2 regions of the Pseudomonas sp. NPDC079367 genome follow, and region 2 is predicted to be linked to the other one. Evidence: predicted binding sites of a transcription regulator. Region 2 holds the regulator's gene; the other holds the start of a gene.

Region 1 (3,429 bases), on a different contig from region 2:
AGGAATTCCTGCCGAACCATTCCGCCGGTGCCTACGACGACCCGCGCCTGAACCTGGTGATCGATGACGGCATGCGTTTCGTCGCCACCACCACTGAAAAATTCGACGTGATCATCTCCGACTCCACCGACCCGATCGGCCCGGGCGAAGTGCTGTTTTCGGAGAACTTTTACCAGGCGTGCCACCGCTGCCTGAACGAAGGCGGCATCCTCGTCACCCAGAACGGCACACCGTTCATGCAGATCGACGAAGTCAAAACCACCGCCGGTCGCCTGCGCAGTCTGTTCCCGGACTGGCACTTCTACCAGGCCGCCGTGCCGACCTACATCGGCGGCTCGATGACCTTCGCCTGGGGCTCGACCAACCCGGCCTACCGCAAGCTCAGCCGTGAAACCCTGCAGCAGCGCTTCATCGGCAGCGGCATCGTCACGCGTTACTACAATCCGGAGATCCACATCGGCGCATTCGCTCTGCCGCAATACGTGCTGCAAGCAGTCAACAAGCCGAGCAACGACTAAGACGACCCTGCAAAAGTCCCTCCCTGTGGGAGCGGGCTTGCTCGCGAAGAGGCCGTGCCATTCGACATTGATGTGACTGGCACACCGATTCTCGAGCAAGCCCGCTCGCACATTTGTCTGTGCGTTTTTCACGATCACGGCTGTAATCCTTTTGAACCAACTATCGTGCGAAAAAGTCGAGATAGAGGTAAGCCCATTTACGGGTTGATCGAGGAGGCACTGATGCAAAAGTGGAAAGTCACTTTCGTGGATGATCACGGCGAAATTGTTGATGAAGTCTTCGAACGTGAGGAATGCCCGTCCGATGATGAAGCCGCGCGGCTCATCAAGGAGCGGCTTCTTCCGGTCGCCGCCCAGCTGGATCTCAACGATCTGGAAGGGCGCACCGCCGATGCCGGGGTGAAAAACCTCAAAACCCAGAACGGCATCGAAATCCGCAGCATCACACCTGTCTGAACACTTCCTGTCATCTCGTAAACCAGACCTTGGCAGCGGCGCTCTCTTGGGGCTACTCTGCAAGCGAGATCAGCGAATGGATCGCTAAGGTCTGGTCTTGTCAGCTACATGCTTGTTTCCCGCGCGCAACCACGTTGCCGTAGTACTTAGGCCAAAAGGCCCGGGGCGGGAATACGGAAAGTCTATCCATCAATCGAGGGGGACGATTCATGAGCACAGCCTATCAAGAAGACATCAGCAGCAAGGTTCTGCGCCGCATGAAAGAAGGCGGTTTCGATTTTTCCCGGTTCCATCCCATCGAGTTCTACGCGATTTTCCCGGACGAGGAGCGGGCGCGCAGGGCAGCAGGCAAATTTCGTGGCGAGTCCATCAATGCCCAGGTCAGTGCGCGCGACGATGGTGCCTGGTCGCTGGAATTGAGCAAAGTGATGTACGCAACCTATGACGACATCGGCGATTTTGAACAGGGCTTCTCCGCCGTGGTCGAGCCGTTGGGCGGCATCATCGAGGGTTGGGGCGTGAAGCAGGAGGTGCGCAATCGTTACCGCTTGAATTGATCTTGCGCATTGTCTGTCGAGCAACGGCTGACCTTCGGGTCGGCCGTTGTCGTTTCTGGCCTGTGCACATCGCTGCGGCAAAACCCTGAAACAAGAATCCCGGGCAAAAAAAAGCCACCGGAGAGGGTGGCTAAAAGGGAAGACGGTTATGCAGTGAAGTCTTGGCGGGACGGGGCTGCCAAGGCAGTTCAGATCAATTGAGCTGGCTACGTCGCCGCACCTTGCCGGTGAAGTTTTGCAGCGAATGCGCGGATTATCCGCAGGCGCGGCCGGGCAGTGAAATCAACTCTGACTATGCTGGTGATAGGCGATGCAATGCGTCGCAATGAAGCGGGGGCAATCGGGCCGGGGCATTTGCCGCACAGGAATGGTGCGCTGCCTTTTGCGTGGATCTACAACCGATTGATATCAAAGCGTTTATGCCGATGGCACGGGCCTTGCGAAGGCCTGTATGTCCGGAGTGACAAGGAGTACGGCATGATCCGCACCTATTTTGACGAGATGTACGATGCTGGCGGCCTGGTTCGCCCGCATTACCGGGAATTTGCCCGTTGGCTGGCCGAGACGCCTGACGAGTTGCTCGCGCAACGCCGCCGCGAGGCCGATCTGCTGTTTCACCGTGCCGGTATCACCTTCACGCTCTATGGCGATGAGCAGGGCACCGAGCGCTTGATTCCGTTCGATACGATTCCTCGCAGCATTCCCGCCAGTGAATGGCGGATAGTCGAGCGCGGCTGTATTCAGCGGGTCAAGGCGTTGAACATGTTTCTCGCCGATCTCTACCACGAGCAGCGCATCATCAAAGCCGGGATCATTCCCGCCGAACAGGTGCTGGCCAACGAGCAATACCAGTTGGCGATGCAGGGCCTGGATCTGCACCGCGACATCTACTCGCACATCTCAGGCGTCGATCTGGTGCGCGATGGCGATGGCACTTATTACGTCCTCGAAGACAATCTGCGTACACCCAGCGGCGTGAGCTACATGCTCGAAGACCGCAAGATGATGATGCGCCTGTTCCCCGAACTGTTCGCCGCCCAGCGCATTGCGCCTATTGATCACTATCCGAACCTGCTTCTCGACACCCTGAAAAGCTCAAGCCCGATCGACAATCCCAGCGTGGTGGTGCTGACGCCGGGCCGCTTCAACAGCGCGTTTTTCGAGCACGCGTTTCTGGCGCGGGAAATGGGCGTAGAACTGGTGGAAGGCGCGGATCTGTTCGTGCGTGACGACAAGGTGTTCATGCGCACCACTGACGGCCCGAAAGCGGTCGACGTGATCTACCGTCGCCTCGACGACGCATTCCTGGATCCGCTCGCGTTCAACCCTGACTCGATGCTCGGCGTGCCGGGGCTGCTGTCCTCCTATCGCTCTGGCAATGTGGTGCTGGCCAATGCCATCGGTACCGGGGTCGCGGACGATAAATCGGTGTACCCGTTTGTCACTGACATGATCCGTTTCTACCTCGACGAAGAACCGATTCTGAAAAACGTGCCGACCTGGCAATGCCGCAATCCGTCTGAACTGTCCCACGTACTGGCCAGTCTTGCGCAACTGGTGGTCAAAGAGACTCAAGGCTCCGGCGGCTATGGGATGTTGGTAGGGCCGGCCGCGACGACGGCGGAAATCGATGCCTTCCGCGAGCGCATCAAAGCCAAACCGCATGCCTACATCGCACAACCGACGCTGTCGCTGTCGACCTGTCCGACGTTTGTCGAAAACGGCATCGCGCCGCGCCATATCGACCTGCGCCCGTTCGTGTTGTCCGGGCGCGAGACCCGAGTCGTGCCCGGTGGGTTGACGCGTGTTGCGTTGCGTGAAGGCTCCCTGGTGGTGAATTCGTCTCAGGGCGGCGGCACCAAGGACACCTGGGTAGTCGAGGATTGAAGGAAGCTTGC
Region 2 (3,429 bases):
GCGCCACGGGCAGCAAGGTCACCGAAGCGCGTCCGCGCATCGATATGGTGATCCAGCCGAAGAAGAAAACCGAAGAGAAATCCCAGTAATGGCAACTCTGAAAGCTCAGCACCTGGCCAAGGCCTATAAAAGCCGCCAGGTCGTGCGTGACGTCAGCCTGTCGATCGACAGCGGGCAGATCGTCGGCTTGCTCGGCCCCAACGGCGCCGGCAAGACCACGTGCTTCTACATGATCGTCGGCCTGGTGCAGGCCGATCAGGGCCGCGTGCTGATCGATGATCTGGACGTCAGCCACCAGCCAATGCACGGCCGCGCCAAGGCCGGTATCGGCTATCTGCCGCAAGAAGCGTCGATCTTCCGCAAACTGTCGGTTGCCGACAACATCATGGCGATCCTCGAGACCCGCCCGGAGCTCGACAAGGCCGGTCGCCGCAAGGAGCTGGAAAGCCTGCTGCAGGAATTCCACATCAGCCACATCCGCGACAACCTCGGCATGAGCCTGTCCGGCGGCGAGCGCCGTCGGGTGGAAATCGCCCGAGCCTTGGCCACTGCGCCAAAATTCATTCTGCTCGACGAACCGTTCGCGGGTGTCGACCCAATCTCGGTCGGCGACATCAAGCAGATCATCCACCACCTCAAGGCCAAAGGCATCGGTGTGCTGATCACCGACCACAACGTCCGCGAGACCCTGGATATCTGCGAGACCGCTTACATCGTGAACGACGGTCAACTGATCGCTGAAGGCGATGCCGAGACCATCCTGGCCAACGATCTGGTCAAGGAAGTGTATCTGGGTCACGAGTTCCGCCTGTAAGCGCGACAGCGCTGTATCGATTCAAGGCGCATTTATCCGCTTTAATTGTTACAGCGCTCTAGGCAAACACTTCAGTTTCAGGCATATAATTTGCTTAAGTTTGGCGCTTCGGCGCCCTGTAGTGGATGGCGCAAAGCGCCGGCGAATAAGGTGTTAAGCCCCTGCCATGAAACCATCGCTAGTCTTGAGAATGGGCCAGCAGCTGACGATGACACCGCAGCTGCAACAGGCCATCCGCCTGCTCCAATTGTCGACCTTGGACCTGCAACAGGAGATCCAGGAGGCTCTGGAATCCAATCCGATGCTCGAGCGCCAGGAAGAAGGCGACGACTTCGACAACGCCGATCCTCTGGCCGACAACGCCGAACAGAAACCCGCCGAAATCCAGGAACCTTCCTATCAGGAAGCCGCTCCGACGGTGGATAACCTCGAGGATGGCGAATGGAACGAACGCATCCCCAATGAACTGCCCGTGGATACGGCATGGGAAGATGTCTATCAGACCAGCGCCAGCAGCCTGCCCAGCAGCGATGACGACGAATGGGATTTCACCACCCGCACCTCCGCCGGCGAAAGCCTGCAGAGCCACCTGCTCTGGCAACTGAACCTGGCGCCGATGTCCGACACCGATCGCCTGATCGCCGTCACTCTGATCGACTGCATCAATAATCAGGGCTATCTGGACGAAACACTCGAAGAAATTCTTGAAGCGTTCGATCCGGAACTGGACATCGAACTCGACGAGATCGAAGCCGTCCTGCATCGCATCCAGCAATTTGAGCCCGCCGGGATCGGCGCGCGCAACCTCAGCGAATGCCTGCTTTTGCAACTGCGCCAGTTGCCGGCCAAAACACCGTGGCTGGCCGAGGCCAAGCGCCTCGTCGCCGATTACATCGACCTGCTCGGCAGCCGCGATTACAGCCAGTTGATGCGCCGCATGAAGCTCAAGGAAGACGAACTGCGCCAGGTCATCGAGCTGGTGCAGAGCCTTAATCCGCGCCCGGGCTCGCAGATCGAGTCGACCGAAGCCGAATACGTCATTCCTGACGTGATCGTGCGCAAGGACAACGAACGCTGGCTGGTTGAGCTGAACCAGGAATCGGTGCCACGCTTGCGCGTCAACGCCCAGTACGCCGGTTTCGTCAAACGCGCCGACACCAGCGCCGACAACACCTTCATGCGCAATCAGTTGCAGGAAGCCCGCTGGTTCATCAAGAGCCTGCAGAGCCGCAATGAAACCCTGATGAAAGTAGCCACGCAGATCGTCGAGCATCAGCGCGGTTTTCTGGAGTACGGCGACGAAGCGATGAAGCCGTTGGTATTGCATGACATCGCCGAAGCAGTCGGCATGCACGAATCGACGATTTCCCGGGTGACTACGCAAAAATTCATGCATACCCCGCGCGGTATCTATGAACTCAAATACTTTTTCTCCAGCCACGTCAGCACCTCCGAAGGCGGCGAATGCTCGTCCACGGCGATCCGCGCGATCATCAAGAAACTGGTCGCTGCGGAAAATCAGAAAAAGCCGTTGAGTGACAGCAAGATCGCTGGTTTACTGGAGGCACAAGGCATTCAGGTGGCTCGCCGCACCGTCGCCAAGTACCGCGAATCCCTCGGAATCGCGCCTTCGAGCGAACGCAAGCGGTTGATGTAAGCCACGTTACAGCGTTCCAGTGGCAGGCTTTTCGGCCTGCCGCTTTATGCACTGGCAACGAAGGAGAAGCTGTATGCAAGTCAACATCAGTGGACACCAACTGGAAGTGACCCAACCTCTGCGTTCCTACATCGAGGAAAAACTCCAACGACTGGAGCGACATTTCGACAAGATCACCAACGTGCAGGTGACGATGTGTGTCGAAAAACTGAAGCAGAAGATCGAAGCCACCTTGCATATCCCCGGCAGCGAAGTGGTCGCCAACGCAGAAGATACTGACATGTACGCTGCGATCGACTCACTCACCGACAAGCTGGATCGCCAACTCAAAAAGCATAAGGAAAAGACCCAGAGCCTCCTACAGGGCGCGACCGGTCGTTAACACCCCTATCCCATGATCCGACTTGAAACCATCCTGACCCCCGGCCGTTCCCAGGTGAACGCGCCGGGCGGCAGCAAGAAAAAAGCCCTCGAACACATTGCCAACCTGATCCACCGCGAAGTGCCGGATCTGGCGATGCAGGATGTTTTCGAGGCGTTGATCGCCCGTGAAAAACTCGGCTCCACCGGTTTTGGTAACGGCATCGCCATTCCCCACTGCCGCCTCAAGGGCTGCACGGCGCCAGTCAGTGCGCTGCTGCACCTTGAAGCTCCAATCGATTTCGACGCCATCGACGGCGCCCCGGTTGACCTGCTGTTCGTGCTGCTGGTCCCGGAGGCCGCGACCGACGCGCATCTGGAGTTGTTGCGCCAGATCGCGAGCATGCTTGATCGCAAGGAAGTGCGCGAAAAGCTGCGCAGCGCCGCGAGCAACGAAGCCTTGTACCAGGTTGTACTGGACGAGCAGAACGGGCACTAATCATGCGTTTGATCATCGTCAGTGGCCGTTCGGGATCGGGTAAAAGTACCGCCCTGAACGTCCTTGAGGACAACGGCTACTACTGCATCGACAACCTGC

What was found. The regulator sigma-54, encoded in region 2, starts transcription at its own class of promoters, with help from an activator protein. The targets are predictions, from matches to a motif close to ANTGGCATNNANNTTGCTNT.
Region 1: a site for sigma-54 is predicted at 1,956-1,975, ahead of ACIGDJ_RS21955 (circularly permuted type 2 ATP-grasp protein). Genes of this name have one in related genera too.

Annotation. Positions count from the first base shown of each region.
Region 1 covers NZ_JBITTW010000035.1:27,108-30,536, reverse strand. The annotation lists gene speE (polyamine aminopropyltransferase) at 1-518, shown strand, start outside; gene ACIGDJ_RS21965 (hypothetical protein) at 741-974, shown strand; gene ACIGDJ_RS21960 (ribonuclease E inhibitor RraB) at 1,184-1,531, shown strand; gene ACIGDJ_RS21955 (circularly permuted type 2 ATP-grasp protein) at 2,009-3,418, shown strand.
Region 2 covers NZ_JBITTW010000052.1:18,260-21,688, reverse strand. The annotation lists gene lptA (lipopolysaccharide transport periplasmic protein LptA) at 1-89, shown strand, start outside; gene lptB (LPS export ABC transporter ATP-binding protein) at 89-814, shown strand; gene ACIGDJ_RS26105 (RNA polymerase factor sigma-54) at 981-2,471, shown strand; gene hpf (ribosome hibernation-promoting factor, HPF/YfiA family) at 2,545-2,853, shown strand; gene ptsN (PTS IIA-like nitrogen regulatory protein PtsN) at 2,866-3,330, shown strand; gene rapZ (RNase adapter RapZ) at 3,333-3,429, shown strand, end outside.